2 regions of the Streptomyces sp. NPDC006309 genome follow, and region 1 is predicted to be linked to the other one. Evidence: riboswitches for the same ligand, from Rfam matches in the RefSeq annotation. Region 1 holds a riboswitch; the other holds the start of a gene.
The links. Region 1 has a riboswitch for glycine ahead of gcvT (glycine cleavage system aminomethyltransferase GcvT). Riboswitches for the same ligand answer to the same signal wherever they lie in the genome.
Positions count from the first base shown of each region.

Region 2: it holds a riboswitch for glycine, as region 1 does, so the genes downstream of both, gcvP (aminomethyl-transferring glycine dehydrogenase) here and gcvT (glycine cleavage system aminomethyltransferase GcvT) in region 1, are expected to answer to the same signal.

Region 1 covers NZ_JBEXRO010000024.1:35,788-44,398, forward strand. The annotation lists gene ABZ117_RS26685 (L-serine ammonia-lyase) at 1-1,035, opposite strand, end outside; gene glyA (serine hydroxymethyltransferase) at 1,139-2,404, opposite strand; gene gcvH (glycine cleavage system protein GcvH) at 2,419-2,796, opposite strand; gene gcvT (glycine cleavage system aminomethyltransferase GcvT) at 2,933-4,051, opposite strand; glycine riboswitch at 4,209-4,312, opposite strand; gene ABZ117_RS26705 (AAA family ATPase) at 4,474-5,178, shown strand; gene ABZ117_RS26710 (enhanced serine sensitivity protein SseB) at 5,271-6,062, shown strand; gene ABZ117_RS26715 (enhanced serine sensitivity protein SseB C-terminal domain-containing protein) at 6,258-7,061, shown strand; gene ABZ117_RS26720 (ABC transporter permease) at 7,412-8,410, shown strand; gene ABZ117_RS26725 (ABC transporter substrate-binding protein) at 8,446-8,611, shown strand, end outside.
Region 2 covers NZ_JBEXRO010000022.1:8,221-16,831, forward strand. The annotation lists gene ABZ117_RS25320 (bifunctional nuclease family protein) at 1-69, shown strand, start outside; gene ABZ117_RS25325 (MerR family transcriptional regulator) at 331-1,014, shown strand; gene ABZ117_RS25330 (DNA polymerase IV) at 1,083-2,654, shown strand; gene ABZ117_RS25335 (PRC-barrel domain-containing protein) at 2,558-2,947, opposite strand; glycine riboswitch at 3,067-3,161, shown strand; gene gcvP (aminomethyl-transferring glycine dehydrogenase) at 3,335-6,220, shown strand; gene ABZ117_RS25345 (TOBE domain-containing protein) at 6,276-6,695, opposite strand; gene ABZ117_RS25350 (ABC transporter ATP-binding protein) at 6,723-8,042, opposite strand; gene ABZ117_RS25355 (ABC transporter permease) at 8,039-8,611, opposite strand, start outside.

The DNA of each region.
Region 1 (8,611 bases):
GCCGACCTCGCCCTGGCAGCCGACCTCGGCGCCGGAGATGGAGGCGTTCTCCTTGAAGAGCATGCCGATCGCGCCGGCCGCCAGCAGGAACCGCACGACTCCGTCCTCGTCGGCCCCGGGGACGAAGTTGATGTAGTAGTGCAGGACCGCGGGGATGATGCCGGCCGCGCCGTTGGTCGGGGCGGTGACGACCCGGCCGCCGGCGGCGTTCTCCTCGTTCACGGCCATCGCGTAGAGCGTGATCCACTCCATGGCGTGCGCCAGCGGGTCGCCCTCGGCGCGCAGCTGCCGGGCCGAGACGGCCGCGCGGCGGCGGACCTTGAGACCGCCGGGCAGGATGCCCTCGCGGGACATGCCGCGCTGCACGCACGCGCGCATCACGCCCCAGATCTCCAGCAGGCCCTCGCGGATCTCCTCCTCGGTGCGCCAGGCCCGCTCGTTCTCCAGCATCAGCGAGGAGATGGACAGGCCCGTCTCGCTCGTGCGGCGCAGCAGCTCGTCACCGGTGCGGAAGGGGTACTTCAGGACCGTGTCGTCCAGCTTGATGCGGTCCGCGCCCACCGCGTCCTCGTCGACCACGAAGCCGCCGCCGACGGAGTAGTACGTCTTGGAGAGCACCTCGGCGCCGTCGGCGTCGTAGGCCCAGATGGTCATGCCGTTGGCGTGGTAGGGCAGCGCCTTGCGGCGGTGCAGGACCAGGTCGTCGTCGAAGGAGAACGGGATCTCGTGCTCGCCGAGGAGGTTCAGCCGTCCCGCCCGTTTGATCGACTCCACCTGCTCGTCGGCCGTCTCCACGTCCACCGTGCGCGGTGAGGCGCCCTCCAGGCCGAGCAGCACCGCCTTCGGGGTGCCGTGGCCGTGCCCGGTCGCGCCGAGCGAGCCGTACAGCTCGCAGCGCAGGGCCGCGACGGAGCCGAGCAGCTCCTCGTTGCGCAGCCGGCGGGCGAACAGGCCGGCCGCGCGCATCGGGCCGACCGTGTGGGAGCTGGACGGGCCGATGCCGATCGAGAACAGGTCGAAGACCGAGATGGCCACGGATGACTCCTCAATGCGGGGGGTGGTGCAAAAGGTGGTACAGGGTGCGGGCACCGCGCACCTCCGGTTCCTCCAGTGTGCGCGGTGCCCGGCGAAAGGTGACTTACTTGTTCAGCCCCGGGTACAGCGGGTGCTTGTCGGCCAGGGCCTTCACCCGGGCCTTGAGCGCCTCGGCGTCGTAGGACGCCTTCAGCGTCTCGGCGATCACGTCCGCGACCTCGGCGAAGTCCTCGGCCGTGAAGCCGCGGGTCGCGAGGGCGGGCGTACCGATCCGCAGGCCGGAGGTGACCATCGGCGGGCGCGGGTCGTCCGGGACGGCGTTGCGGTTGACCGTGATGCCGACCTCGTGGAGCCGGTCCTCGGCCTGCTGCCCGTCCAGCTCCGAGGCACGCAGGTCCACCAGGATCAGGTGCACGTCGGTGCCGCCGGACAGGACGTTCACGCCGGCCTCGCGGGCGTCCGCCGCCGTCAGCCGCTCGGCGAGGATGCGCGCACCCTCCACCGTACGCCGCTGGCGCTCCGCGAACTCCTCCGAGGCGGCGACCTTGAAGGAGACCGCCTTCGCCGCGATCACGTGCTCCAGGGGGCCGCCCTGGAAGCCGGGGAAGACGGAGGAGTTCAGCTTCTTCGCGAAGTCCTTCTTCGCGAGGATGATGCCGCCGCGCGGGCCGCCGAGGGTCTTGTGGGTCGTGGAGGTGACCACGTCCGCGTACGGCACCGGGTTCGGGTGGAGACCGGCGGCGACCAGGCCCGCGAAGTGCGCCATGTCGACCCACAGGTACGCCTCGACCTCGTCGGCGATCCGGCGGAACTCGGCGAAGTCCAGCTGACGCGGGTACGCCGACCAGCCGGCGATGATCACCTTGGGGCGGTGCTCCTTGGCCAGCCGCTCGACCTCGGCCATGTCGACCAGGCCGGTCTCCACGTCCACGTGGTACGCGACCACGTCGAACTGCTTGCCGGAGAAGTTCAGCCGCATCCCGTGGGTCAGGTGGCCGCCGTGCGCCAGGTCCAGGCCGAGGATGGTGTCCCCGGGCCGGGCGAGGGCGAACAGGGCCGCCTGGTTCGCGGAGGCACCGGAGTGGGGCTGCACGTTGGCGTACTCGGCGCCGAACAGCTCCTTGACCCGGTCGATGGCGATCTGCTCGGCGACGTCGACGTGCTCGCAGCCGCCGTAGTAGCGGCGGCCCGGGTAGCCCTCGGCGTACTTGTTGGTCAGGACCGAGCCCTGGGCCTCCATCACCGCGAGCGGCGCGAAGTTCTCGGACGCGATCATCTCCAGCGTGGACTGCTGGCGGTTCAGCTCCGCGTCGACCGCGGCGGCGATCTCCGGGTCCAGCTCGTGGAGGGACGTGTTCAGGACAGTCATGGGGCTACGACTCCTCAGCCGGCGGTGTGGGCGGCGTACTCGTCGGCGGAGAGCAGGTCGGCCGGCTCCCCGGTGACACGTACCTTGAACAGCCAGCCGCCCTCGAAGGGCGCGGAGTTCACCAGCGAGGGGTCGTTGACGACGTCCTCGTTGATCTCGGTGACCTCACCGCTGACCGGCGAGTACAGGTCGGAGACCGACTTCGTCGACTCCAGCTCACCGCAGGTCTCGCCCGCCTCGACGGTGGAGCCGACCTCGGGGAGCTGGGCGTAGACCACATCGCCGAGCGCGTTGGCCGCGAACTCGGTGATGCCGACCGTCGCGACGCCGTCCTCGGCGGTCGACAGCCACTCGTGCTCCTTGCTGAAGCGCAGCTGCTGGGGGTTGCTCATGGCCTGAATTCTCCTGTACGCGCGGGAGTGCTGATGAAGGGGGGACGGCAGGACCTGCTGGTGAGCAGGGGGAATGTGCGCAGGGTCACGTCCGGCGGCGCGGGGCGGACGCCGGGAGCGCCGCAGCGCCCAGTGTCTACTTCTGGCGCTTGTAGAACGGCAGCGCCACGACCTCGTACGGCTCGTGGGTGCCCCGGATGTCCACGCCGACGCCCTCGGTGCCCGGCGCCGCGTACGCCGCGTCGACGTACGCCATGGCGATCGGCTTGCCCAGGGTGGGGGAGGGGGCGCCGGAGGTGACCTCGCCGATCACCTGGCCGCCGGCGACGACGGCGAACCCGGCGCGCGGCACCCGGCGGCCCTCGGCGACCAGGCCGACGAGCACCCGGGGCGCGCTCGCCTCGGCGCGGGAGGCGGCCGCGGCGAGCGCCTCACGCCCGACGAAGTCCCCCTCCTTCTCGAACTTGACCACCCGGCCGAGCCCGGCGTCGAAGGGGGTGAGCGCGGTGGTCAGCTCGTGCCCGTACAGCGGCATGCCCGCCTCCAGGCGCAGGGTGTCCCGGCAGGACAGCCCGCACGGCACCAGGCCGACGCCCTCGCCGGCCTCGGTCAGCGCCTGCCACAGCCGCACGGCGTGCTCCGGTCGAACGAACAGCTCGAAGCCGTCCTCGCCGGTGTAGCCGGTGCGGGCGATCAGCGCCGGGACGCCGGCGACGGTGCCGGGCAGGCCGGCGTAGTACTTCAGCCCGTCCAGGTCGGCGTCGGTGAGCGACTTCAGGATGCCGGGGGACTGCGGGCCCTGCACGGCGAGCAGCGCGTAGGCGTCCCGGTCGTCGCGGACCTCGGCGTCGAAGCCGGCGGCCCGCTCGGTCAGCGCGTCCAGCACCACCTGGGCGTTGGAGGCGTTGGCCACGACCATGTACTCGGTCTCGGCCAGCCGGTAGACGATGAGGTCGTCCAGGATGCCGCCGTCGGCCCGGCAGATCATGGTGTAGCGGGCGCGGCCGACGCCGACGGAGGCGATGTTGCCGACCAGGGCGAAGTTCAGGAGGGCGGCCGCCCCGGCGCCGGTCACGGTGATCTCGCCCATGTGGGAGAGGTCGAACAGGCCGGCCCGGGTGCGCACCGCGAGGTGCTCGTCGCGCTCGGAGCCGTAGCGCAGGGGCATGTCCCAGCCGGCGAAGTCGGTCATGGTCGCGCCGAGCGCGCGATGCACGGCATCCAGCGCGGTGTGGCGGAGTTCGGTGCTGCTCATCGGTCGGTCGTCTCCCAGGGCATACGGACGGGGCGAGGAACGTTCCTCCCCATCTGTCATCGGAACCTGAGAGGTTCGCCGCGACCGCCACGGGGACGATCACGGCTTGCACCTTGGGTGGGACCACTGGACACAGCGGCCCGCTTTTCAGATGTGCCTCGCCCGCGCGGTAACGGGGCCTGAGAGATTCAAGGGAGGGACTTGCTCCTTCGGCGCCCCAGACGGTCCGAAGGGACCTGGGGACTCTCCCGCGCGGATTCAAGCGGCCGGTATGCAGTTGGCGGGCACATCATCGCATGCGAGCCCGGCTTCTGTAACCGACCTGTGGCACGACCCGCACCGAACCACCGGCCCGCGGGCATTACCTTCTCTTTAACTTCAAAGGGCAGGACATGACCGAGCCCACAGGGGAGGACATCACGGTGAACAGGACCACGGCGTACGTCACCGCCGCCGCCACCGGCCTCGCGGTGCCGGAGCAGCGCTCCGCCCCCGCCCCCGCCCCCGCCCCCGCCCGCGAACGCCGCCCCGCGCGCCCGGCCCCGGCCGTCCGTGACCTGCGCGACCGCGCCGGCCGCAGCCCGCGCGCCCTCGTCTTCGGGCCGCGGGACGTGGTGGTGATCACCGGCCTGCCCGGCAGCGGCAAGTCCACGCTGATGCGGCGCGCGGTCGCCGGCCACCGCGTCGACTCCCAGGACGCCCGCGACCGCTTCGCGGCCCGCCTGCCCCGCTGCCTGCCGTACGCGCTCTACCGCCCCCTGGTCCGCCTCGCGCACTACGCGGGACTGCGCCGCGCGCTGCGCACCGGCGACGGCGTCGTCGTCCACGACTGCGGCACCCAGCCCTGGGTGCGCGGCTGGCTCGCCCGCGAGGCCCGCCGCCGCGGCGGCACCCTGCACCTGCTGGTGCTCGACGTCGCCCCCGAGACCGCCCGCGAGGGCCAGCGGGAGCGCGGCCGGGGCGTCTCCCGCTACGCCTTCCGCCGGCACCGCCGTACCGCGGCCCGGCTGCTGCGCGCGGTCGAGCGGGGCGAACCGCCCACGGGCTGCGGCTCGGCGCTGCTGCTGGACCGGCCCGCCGCGGACACCCTGCACCGCGTGGACTTCGCCGCCCCGGACCCCCGCTGACGCGGCGCACGGATCCCCGGCGGACCCGCGATGTCACAGCCACCCGATAGCCTTCGGTCTCACAGCAGTGGTTCCCAGCAGGCGGTAGGCAGATGGACTTCCCGGCGGACCTTCCCGCGGACTTCCCGGCACAGACACACCCCCACCCGCACGGCGGTTGGCCCGGCAACGAGCTGGAGGAGGTGCTCTCGGCCTCCCTCGGCGTCCCCACGGCGGGCGGCCGGATCATCGAGGTCCTCGGCCGCAGCTTCCTGTGGATCCCGCTGCCGGCCGGCGGCGGCCCGGACAGCGGCCCGCTGGACCTGCCCACACTCGACATCGAGGGCCAGGTGTACGTGCCGGTGTTCAGCTCCGAGGAGCAGTTCCGCCAGGCGGCCGGCTCCCACATGCCGTACACCGTCGCCCCCGCCGTGGAGTTCGCCCGGGGCCTGCCGCCGCAGGCGGGCCTGGCCGTGAACCCGGGCGGTGTGGTCGGCATCCCGCTGCCGCCCGAGGCCGTGGCCGAACTGTGCCGGGTGGGCCGCACCCCGCTCGACGGCCCCGGCAGCGGCGGCCGGGTCCGCCTCTTCGAGCCCGACTGGCAGGACGATCCGGTCGACTTCCTCTCCGCCGCCTCCGCCGAGTTCGCGGACACCGGCGTCGTGGTGACCGCCCGCCGCTGCCTGGCCGCCGTCGAGACGGCCGAACCGGTGATGTTCGTCGGCGTGGAACTCTCCCGGTGCGAGGGCGACCTGCGCACCGTGCCCCTGGAGGCCCTGGGCCGGGCCCTGGGCAGGGTCCCGGTGAAGTGGCCGGTCAATCTGGTCCTCATGGACGTCACCGACGACCCGGTGGCCGACTGGCTGAAGACGAACGTCCGCCCCTTCTACCGGTTCGGCCACTAGCGGCCGGGCCGCCGGGGCGCGGAGCCGGGTCCGGCACGCCGGGACGAGGGGCCGGGTCCGGCACGCGGTGGTGGTGCCGGGCGCGGCGCGCCACCGCGCGCCCGCCCCCGCGTACGGCCACGAGGCCCCGGGCCACCGGGCGCTTAAGCTGTCCCCCGATGCGGGGTCACTCCACGAGAAGGGGCGGTAAGACAGGTGAGCGCGAGCCCGAGCGGCAGCGTCGAGCACATGCTGCGCCAGGTCACGCCTGGACGTTACGACGCCTACGAGGCCCTGCTGGGCGCCCTCGCCGCCCCCTCCTCCGGCCAGGTCTGGATGTTCCTGTGGCACGGCCAGGCCGGCTCCCCGGACGCCCAGTACGGCGACATGGAGGTCGACGGCTTCCACTACGCCCCCTGCGTCACCTCCGCCCAGGAACTGTCGGCCAGTGGCTGGAACCGCTCCTACGAGGTGGTGGACGGCCTCGACGTGGCCCGCACCCTCTACCCCGACCACTACGGTCTGTGGCTCAATCCGCACGCCCCGGGCGGCGGCGTCGGCATCCCCTGGCTCGACCTGCGCCGCATGGCCACCGGCCTGGACCGCCAGCCCGCCGGCCCCCTGCGCCTGTCGGAACCCGGCATCGAGATCCCGCAGTTCTACGCCCTGCTCGCGCAGAACGCGCACCGCACCCCCGCGCTGCGCTCGCTGCGCCGGGCCTGGGTGCAGCCCACGCTCGGGGCGCCGTACCTCGCCCTCGGCCTGGACGTGTACGACACGTCCCCGGCGGCGGTCGACTCGGTGCGCGCGATGATGCAGCAGTCGGTCGGCGCGGTCCCGGAGGGGCTGCCGGTCTCGACGGTCGTGATGACCGACGGCTACGACCCGGTGGTCATGTGGATGCGGGCCAACGCGCGTCCCTTCTACGACCGCGAGGCGCACGCCACCGCCCCGCCGCCCCCGCTCCAGGTTCCGCCGGCGACCGGCTACGGCTACCCGCCCGCGCACGGCGGCTACTGACCAACGGGCGACAATGTCAAGGGCTTTGAGCGGGGCCACGGTGTCCGCGTCAGCGGGCTTCTTCTGCGCGCGTAGACATCGCCGGTACGTCCCGTTCCGGGCGAATAGGCCGTTCTGCCCCAACTGGACCTTGTCCGGGAGCCGTTACCCACTGTTCGGATAACGGAATCCCCTGCACTGCATCACGGTTGCGCATACTTTCGCCGCCAACTCTGGCGGGTGATCACAACGACGCTGAAGACTCGCGACTCAGACGTGAGGCCAAGGCCTCACGCTCGATGGCAAGTCGACAAAGCCGCAATCCGCGGCAGGCGCAGGCCGGTCACCACCGGCGAGAGGGGTCGCTCACCGTGACCGCACCGATCGAGACCACCGGAGCGGCAGCCGAGGCACAGCCGGAGGCTGTGCTGGAGGGTGCCGGAAAGGGGCAGATCGAGGGTCGTTCCCTGGGCCAGATCGCCTGGACCCGGTTCAAGAAGGACAAGGTCGCCGTCGCGGGCGGCGTCATCGTGGTCCTGCTGATCCTCGTCGCGATTCTCTCGCGCCCCCTCCAGGCCGTGTTCGGGCTCGACCCCAACGCCTTCCACCAGGACCTGATCACCCCCGACACCTCGCTGCCCAAGGGCAGTTGGGGCGGCATGAGCCTGGATCACCCGCTCGGTGTGGACCCGAAGTTCGGCCGTGACATCGCCACCCGCGTCCTGGAGGGCTCCTGGGTGTCGCTGGTGGTCGCCTTCGGCGCCACCGTCCTGTCGAACGTGATCGGCGCGGTCCTCGGTGTCGTGGCGGGCTACTACGGCGGGCGGGTCGACTCGATCATCAGCCGGCTGATGGACACCTTCCTCGCCTTCCCCCTCCTGCTCTTCGCGATCGCCATCTCCGCCACCCTCCAGGGCGGCGCCTTCGGCCTCAACGGACTGCCGCTCCACCTGAGCGTGCTCATCTTCGTCATCGGCTTCTTCAACTGGCCCTATCTGGGCCGGATCGTGCGCGGCCAGACACTGGCCCTGCGGGAGCGCGAGTTCGTGGACGCCTCCCGCGGCATGGGCGCCAAGGCCCCGTACATCCTGTTCCGCGAGCTGATGCCCAACCTGGTCGGCCCGATCATCGTCTACTCGACGCTGCTGATCCCGACCAACATCCTCTTCGAGGCGTCCCTGAGCTTCCTCGGCGTCGGCATCCAGCCCCCGCAGGCGTCCTGGGGCGGCATGCTCCGTGAGGCGGTCACCTACTACCAGGTCGACCCCCAGTTCATGATCGTCCCCGGACTCGCCATCTTCGTCACCGTCCTCGCGTTCAACCTGCTCGGCGACGGTCTCCGCGATGCTCTCGATCCGCGCAGCCGCTGACGCCTGCCGCGAAGAGCCCGAAAGTTTTGTCAACAATGGAGGGGAAAGCGCCCATCATGCGAAGGTCAGCGCTGGCCGCGATCGCGGCCATCGGCTCCGCCAGCCTGCTTCTTGCGGGTTGCAGCAAGGCCGATGACAACAAGAACGACAACGGCACCAAGTCGGCCGGGGCCAATGCCGCGACCAAGGGCGTCGTCAACG
Region 2 (8,611 bases), on a different contig from region 1:
GAGGTGGAGAAGTTCCGCGAGTTCCTCGACCAGATCTCGCCCGAGGACTTCGGCAGCAGCAGCCAGTGAGACGCGGCGCCGGCCTGCCGGACCCCGGGTTCCTCCCGGGCGGTGGGCGGTTCCGCGGGGCCGTTGCCCCGGCAATTGCCTCCGGCCAGTGAGAGCGTCCTACGGCTTCCCGCGAGCGCATTCGGCTAGCCTTTCCCCGCGGTGGGATACGGGAAACCACTCCTAGGGTGATTATCACTCGGCGTGCCGAGTGTGGCGATCGTTGACGCACCCCTGGTGACTGCCTACCGTCGAGAAGGCAGGTCAAGGACGGAGGTCGGCGTGAGAACCAGCGGCGACGGTACGGCTGGGGGTGCCCCCGGACGCGGTTTCGGGGAGAGCGGTCCGTACCCGCCCCCGGACTCGCGGCTGCGCTCGAGCGGGGGTTACCCCCATCCCGGCAGCGCGGCCGAGCACGCTCCGCAGCTGCCGACGGCGGTGCCGAACGGCGGAGGGGTGGCGTCCATGACGTCCGAGGAGATCGGCTACCGCGGGCCCACGGCCTGCGCGGCCGCCGGCATCACCTACCGGCAGCTCGACTACTGGGCCCGCACCGGGCTGGTCGAGCCCAGCGTGCGGCCCGCCTACGGGTCGGGCACCCAGCGTCTGTACAGCTTCCGGGACGTCGTCGTCCTGAAGATCGTGAAGCGGTTCCTGGACACCGGGGTGTCGCTCCAGAACATCCGCACGACCGTGCAGCACCTCAGAGAACGCGGTTTCCGCGACCTTGAGCGGATGACCCTCATGAGCGACGGCGCCACCGTGTACGAGTGCACCTCGCCGGACGAGGTCCACGCCCTGCTCCAGGGCGGTCAGGGCGTCTTCGGGATCGCCGTCGGCGTGGTGTGGCGGGACGTGGAGGGCGCGCTCTCCCAGCTGCACGGCGAGCGTATCGACACGGGGGAGACGCTGGTCGGGCAGAACCCGGCGGACGAGCTGGCGCGGCGCCGCAACCGGGCGGTCTGACCGCCGGAGTCCCCGCGGTGCCCTCCGCCGTCACCGCGTTGTCAGTGCCGTGGTGCAGCATCGGAGATGTGAGAAACGCGCCCACGGTCCTGCATCTCGACATGGATGCCTTCTTCGCCTCGGTGGAGCAGGCGTCCAAGCCGAGCCTGCGCGGGAAGGCCGTCGTCGTGGGCGGTCTCGGGCCGCGCGGGGTGGTGGCCACCGCGTCGTACGAGGCACGGGTGTTCGGGGTGCACTCGGCGATGCCCATGGGGCAGGCGCGTCGGCTGGCACCCAACGCCGCCTATCTGGTGCCGCGCTTCACGCTGTACCGGACGATCAGCGACCAGGTGATGGCGCTGCTGCGGGAGCTGTCACCGCTGATCGAGCCGCTCAGCCTGGACGAGGCGTTCGTGGACCTGGAGGCCGGGGGAGCGGCCTGGGACGAGGAGTCGGCGCGGCGGGCCGGGGAGAGGCTCCGCGCGGACATCCGGGCGGTCACCGGGCTCACCGGGTCGGTGGGGCTCGCCGCGTCCAAGATGCTCGCGAAGATCGCCTCCGAGCAGGCGAAACCGGACGGCCTGGTGCTGATCGAGCCGGGGACCGAGCGGGCGCTGCTGGGGCCGATGCCGGTGCGGACCCTGCCGGGGGTCGGCCCGGCCACCGGGGACCATCTGCGCCGGGCCGGGATCACCACGGTCGAGGAGCTGGCCGAGGCGGGCGAGGACGAACTGGTCCGGATGCTCGGCAAGGCGCACGGGCACGCGCTGTACGCCATGGCCCTGGCCCGGGACCAGCGGCCGGTGGTGGCCGAGCGGGAGACCAAGTCGGTGTCGGTGGAGGACACGTACGACGTGGACATCCACGACCGGCTGCGGGTCGGCATGGAGGTGCAGCGGCTGGCCGACCGGTGTGTCCGGCGGCTGCGCGAGGCCGGGCTGTCCGGGCGGACCATCGTGCTGAAGGTGCGGCGGTACGACTTCTCGACGCTCACCCGCTCCGAGACGCTCAGAGGGCCCACGGACGATCCCTCGGTCATCCGTGAGGCGGCGGCGCGGCTGCTGGACTCCGTGGACACCACGGGCGGGGTGCGGCTGCTCGGCGTCGGCGTGTCCGGGCTCGCCGACTACACGCAGGAGGATCTGTTCGCGCAGGCGGCGGGGGAGCGGGCGGTGGACCTCGCCGAGGAGGCCGTGCCGCAGGCCCCGGCGGAGCAGGTGGACCCGGCCGAGCGACAGTGGCGGGCCGGGCAGGACGTGCGGCACGACGACTGGGGACACGGATGGGTGCAGGGCAGCGGGCTGGGCCGGGTCACCGTGCGCTTCGAGACGCCGCAGTCCGAGCCGGGCCGGGTCCGGACGTTCCGGGTCGACGATCCCGCGCTGGCACCGGCCGAGCCCTTGCCGCTGGTCCCGGAGCCGGCCTCGCCCACCCGGCCGGCCTCGGCCACCCGGCCGGCCTCGGCCACCCGGCCGGCCTCGGCCACCCGGCCGGCTTCGGGTGAGCATCCCGGACGTCCGGCCTCGGACCCGGACGGGTACGACGGGCGATCCGGCGGAGGAGTTCAGGGGCCCGGTGCGGGCCGGGACTCCTCCGGTGGCGCCAGGGTGCCGAAGTCGTGGTCCGGGACGCTGGGCGGGGGCGCCGTGTCCAGGCCGTAGTGGTGGTAGAGCTGGAGTTCCTGCTCGGGGGAGAGATGGCGGCCCACGCCGAAGTCGGGGGCGTCCTTGATCAGGGCGCGGTCGAAAGGGATGTGCAGCGTGCCGTCGAGGAATTCGCTGGGCTCCAGGGGGACGAAGGCGTCCCGGGAGAAGAGACCGGTCCGTATGGCCGCCCACGCGGGCACGCCGGTCGCGTCGTCGAGGTACACCTCGTCGATGGTGCCGATCTTGGCGCCATTGACGTCGAACGCCTTGCGGCCGATCAGGTTGCGCGGATCGATGTCGGTTCGCACGGTCCCTCTCTCTCCACGTGGTCGCAACACATCCGTAAGCACTACAAAAGAGCAGATTCAGGGAGGCGGCCACTCGAGGGCTCAGGCGTTGACCCCGCTGGTAGGCTGACAGCGGCTGCTGACCCCGCGCGGGAGAGTCCTCCGACCACGTCGGAGGCGCCGAAGGAGCAAATCCTCCCCGGAATCTCTCAGGCTCACGTACCGCGCGGACGAGGTCACTCTGGAAAGCAGGGCGGGTGTGCACGGCGTCCGCTCTCACCGACGGTGAAAGCCGGTGCCCGCGAGGGCCCGGTGAAGCTCTCAGGTCAGATGACAGAGGGGGAGGCCGTCGGGGTATCCGTACCGGGGTGCCCCTCGAAGGTCGCGTCAGACCAGGAGGCCTCCGCAATGACCGCCCATCGCATTCCGCTCTCCGAACTCGAAGCGGGTATCCCGTTCGAGCAGCGCCACATCGGCCCTGACCAGGAGGCGCGGGCCAAGATGCTCGCGCAGGTCGGGTACGGCTCGCTGGACGAGCTGACCGCCGCCGCGGTCCCGGACGTGATCAAGAACGTCGACGCCCTCGATCTGCCGGACGCCCGCACCGAGGCCGAGGTGCTCGCCGAGCTGCGTTCCCTCGCCGACCGCAACCAGGTCCTCGGCTCGATGATCGGACTCGGGTACTACGGCACGTTCACGCCGCCGGTCATCCTGCGCAACGTCATGGAGAACCCGGCGTGGTACACGGCCTACACGCCGTACCAGCCGGAGATCTCCCAGGGCCGTCTGGAGGCCCTGCTGAACTTCCAGACGGTGGTCGCCGATCTGACCGGCCTGCCCACCTCGGGCGCCTCCCTGCTGGACGAGGGCACCGCCGCCGCCGAGGCGATGGCGCTCTCCCGGCGCATGGGCCGGAACAAGAAGGGCCTGTTCCTGGTCGACGCGGACGCGCTGCCGCAGACCATCGCCGTGATCGAGACGCGTGCCGAGCCGGCCGGCGTCGAGGTCGTCGTCGCCGACCTCAGCGACGGCATCCCGGCCGGGATCGCCGAGCGCGAGATCAACGGCGTGCTGCTCCAGTACCCGGGCGCCTCCGGTGCCGTACGGGACATCAAGGCGGTCATCGACCAGGCGCACGAGCTGGGCGCCCTGGTGACGGTCGCCGCCGACCTGCTCGCGCTGACCCTGCTGACCTCCCCGGGCGAACTGGGCGCGGACATCGCGGTCGGTACGACCCAGCGCTTCGGCGTGCCGATGGGCTTCGGGGGACCGCACGCCGGCTACATGGCCGTCCAGGAGAAGTTCGCGCGCAGCCTGCCCGGCCGTCTGGTCGGTGTCTCCGTCGACGCCGACGGCAACCGGGCCTACCGCCTGGCCTTGCAGACCCGTGAGCAGCACATCCGCCGTGAGAAGGCCACCAGCAACATCTGCACCGCGCAGGTGCTGCTCGCCGTGATGGCCGGCATGTACGCCGTCTACCACGGTCCCGAGGGCCTGCGGACGATCGCCCGCCGCACCCACCGCTACGCCACGGTCCTCGCCGCGGGCCTGAAGGCCGGCGGGGTCGACATCGTCCACGGCGCGTACTTCGACACCGTCACCGCACGCGTGCCCGGCAGGGCCGCCAAGGTCGTCGCCGCCGCCCGGGACAAGGGTGTCAACCTGCGTCTGGTGGACGCCGAGCACGTCTCCATGGCCTGCGACGAGACCACGGGCCGGGCCCAGCTGGCCGCCGTCTGGTCCGCGTTCGGTGTCGAGGCCGACGTCGAGGCGCTGGACGCGGCCGCCGAGGACACCCTGCCCGAGGCGCTGCTGCGCACCGACGCCTACCTCACCCACCCGGTGTTCCACCAGCACCGCTCCGAGACGGCGATGCTGCGTTACCTGCGCCGCCTGGCCGACCGCGACTACGCGCTCGACCGCGGCATGATCCCGCTGGGCTCCTGCACCATGAAGCTCAACGCGACCACGGAGATGGAGCCGGTCACCTGGCCCGAGTTCGGGCAGCTGCACCCCTTCGTGCCCGCCGAGCAGGCCGAGGGCTATCTGACGCTCATCCGTGAGCTGGAGGAGCGGCTCGCCGAGGTCACCGGCTACGACAAGGTCTCGCTCCAGCCGAACGCCGGTTCGCAGGGCGAGCTGGCCGGTCTGCTCGCCGTACGCGGCTACCACCGCGCCAACGGCGACGAGCAGCGCACCGTCTGCCTCATCCCGTCCTCCGCGCACGGCACCAACGCGGCCAGCGCCGTGATGGCCGGCATGAAGGTCGTCGTCGTCAAGACCGCCGGCGACGGCGAGATCGACATCGAGGATCTGCGGGCGAAGATCGAGAAGCACCGTGACGAGCTGTCGGTGCTGATGATCACCTACCCGTCCACGCACGGTGTGTTCGAGGAGCACGTCGCCGACATCTGCGCCCGGGTCCACGAGGCCGGCGGCCAGGTGTACGTCGACGGCGCCAACCTCAACGCCCTGGTCGGCGTGGCCAAGCCGGGCCACTTCGGCGGCGACGTCTCCCACCTGAACCTGCACAAGACGTTCTGCATCCCGCACGGCGGCGGTGGTCCGGGCGTCGGCCCGGTCGCCGTCCGCGAGCACCTGGCGCCGTACCTGCCCAACCACCCGCTCCAGCCGGCCGCGGGACCGGAGACCGGCGTCGGCCCGGTCTCGGCCGCCCCGTGGGGCAGCGCGGGCATCCTGCCCATCTCCTGGGCGTACGTCCGTCTGATGGGCGGCGAGGGCCTGAAGCGGGCCACGCAGGTGGCCGTGCTGTCGGCGAACTACATCGCCAAGCGCCTGGAGCCGCACTTCCCGGTCCTCTACACCGGCCCCGGCGGCCTGGTCGCGCACGAGTGCATCATCGACCTGCGCCCGCTGACCAAGGCGACCGGCGTGAGCGTCGACGACGTCGCCAAGCGCCTGATCGACTACGGTTTCCACGCCCCGACGATGTCGTTCCCGGTGGCCGGCACGCTGATGATCGAGCCGACCGAGTCGGAGGACCTCACCGAGCTGGACCGTTTCTGCGATGCGATGATCACCATCCGCGCGGAGATCGAGAAGGTCGGTTCCGGCGAGTGGCCCGCCGAGGACAACCCGCTGCGCAACGCCCCGCACACCGCCGCCGCGCTCGGCGGTGAGTGGGCGCACGCCTACAGCCGCGACGAAGCCGTCTTCCCGGCCGGCGTCTCGGCCGCCGACAAGTACTGGCCGCCGGTGCGCCGCATCGACCAGGCCTTCGGTGACCGCAACCTGGTCTGCTCCTGCCCGCCGCTGGACGCGTACGAGGACTGAGCGAGCCGCTGGTGAGGGTCCCGCCCGGAATCCGGGCGGGACCCTCGCGTTTCTGCTACGCCGTCGCCAGGGAGACCTCGGTCGCCTTGATCAGGGCGACGACGTCGGAGCCCACGAAGAGGCCGAGGTCCTCGGCGGCGTCCCTGGTGATGGCGGCGGTGAGTTCGCCGCCGTCCACGGTGACCTTCACGGAGGCCATGACGTCGCCGACCACGAGGTGGGTGACCGCGCCGGGCAGCTGGTTGCGGATCGACAGGCCCGCGACCCGGTTGGTGGCCAGGGACACCTCCGTCGACTTCACCAGGGCGTGCACGGCGGAGCCCGGGGCGAGACCGAGCTGCTCGGCGGCCTCCAGGGTGATGGCCGCCGTCAGGTTCTGGCCCCCGGCCAGGCGGACGCCGACGGTCGCCATCACCTCGCCGGGGTGCACCTCGGTGACGGTGCCGGGCAACTGGTTGCGGATGCTGAGGCTCATGGCCCCTCACCGTAGTGGGCGAGGAGGTCAGGCCGGGTACGCGTGCGTCTGCGTCGCCTTGACCATCGCCCAGACCGGTGCACCGGGGTGCAGGTCCAGCTCGGCCGCGGCGACCGTCGTCAGGTCCGCGGTGAGCGGGAGTCCGCCGGTGAGGTCGGCGCGGATCCGGTCGCCGTGCGTCTCCAGGCCCGCGATCTCGCAGCGCCACACGTTCCGGGCGCTCGTACCGGCGGGCCGGTCCCGGAACAGGGTCACGGCCGACGGCGGGAACGCCACGAAGACCGGTCCCGACAACTCCTCCGTGGTCGTGATCTCGGGCCCGGGGTCGAGCCGTACCGTGTGGCCCGCGGCCTGCCCGCGGTAGAGGTTGAGGCCGACGAGCTGGGCGATGTAGTCCGTGCGCGGGTGGCGGGCGATGTGGGCGGGCGTGCCCTCCTGCACGACCCGGCCGTCTTCCACGACCACCAGCCGGTCCGCGAGCACCATCGCGTCCAGCGGGTCATGGGTGACCAGTACGCAGACCGCCTCGAACTCGGCCAGGTGGCGGCGGAGCTGGGCGCGGACCTCCAGGCGGGTACGGGCGTCCAGGGCCGCCAGCGGCTCGTCCAGGAGCAGCAGCCGGGGACGGGTGGCGAGGGCGCGGGCGAGCGCCACGCGCTGGGCCTGACCGCCGGAGAGACGGCGCGGTCGGACGCCCGCGTGACCGGCCAGGCCCATGCGCTCCAGCCAGGCCGCCGCCTGGGCGCGGGCCTCGGCCTTGCCCGTCCCCCGGCAGCGGGGGCCGAAGGCGACGTTGTCCAGGGCGGACAGGTGCGGGAAGAGCAGGTAGTCCTGGAAGACCACGCCGACCGGGCGGGACTCCGGGGGAGTGCGCTCCAGCGGGGTGCCGTCCAGGCGCAGATGGCCGTCGGTGAGCGGGGTGAGACCGGCGAGGGCGCGCAGGGCGGTGGTCTTGCCGGCGCCATTGGGGCCGAGCAGGGCGATGACGTCCCCCGGGGCGGCCGTCAGGGTCACGTCCAGGCGGAACGGGGGGCGGTCGACGACGAGGCGGGCGTCCAGGCCCTCGTCGGGGGCGGCCTCTGGGTGCGGGCGGGGGGTGGTCGGCCGGCCCTCGGCCGGGCTCGGGTTCCTCCCCGCGTCACCGGTGCGGGTCTCGTCGTCGCTTGCCGGTGGCCCGTGTGGGGCGCGAGCGCCGTCGGCGGCCGCGGGTGCGTCCGGGTGCAGGGGTGGCTGTGCGGTGTGGTTGCCGGTGGCCGCCGGTCCGGCGGGACGGTCGGCGGTTGCCGGTACACCTGGGTTCGGCGCGTGGGCGGGGGCGTCGGGGTGCTCGGGGCCGGTGTTCTTCATGAGGTGGTTGTCCAGCGGTCCCTGAGCCCGGCCAGCACCGCGATGGACACCGTCAGCAGGACGAGACTGAGGGAGACGGCGGCTTCGGGGTCGTTCTGGAGGGCGAGGTAGACCGCGAGCGGCATGGTCTGGGTGCGGCCGGGGAAGTTGCCCGCGAACGTGATCGTCGCGCCGAACTCGCCGAGCGCGCGTGCCCACGCCAGGACCGCGCCCGCCGCGACGCCGGGGGCGATCAGCGGCAGCGTGACCCGGCGGAACGCGGTGAAGCGGGAGGCGCCCAGTGTGGTGGCCGCCTCCTCGTAGCGCGGGTCGGCGGCGCGCAGCGTGCCCTCCACGCTGATGACCAGGAACGGCATGGCCACGAACGCCTCCGCGATCACGACGCCCGCGGTGGTGAACGGCAGGGTGATTCCGAACCAGGAGTCCAGCCACTGGCCGATGACGCCGTTGCGGCCGAGGGCGAGCAGCAGGGCCACACCGCCGACGACCGGCGGCAGCACCAGGGGCAGTGTCACCAGGGCGCGCACGAGGCCGCGGCCGGGGAAGTCCGTGCGGGCCAGCAGCCAGGC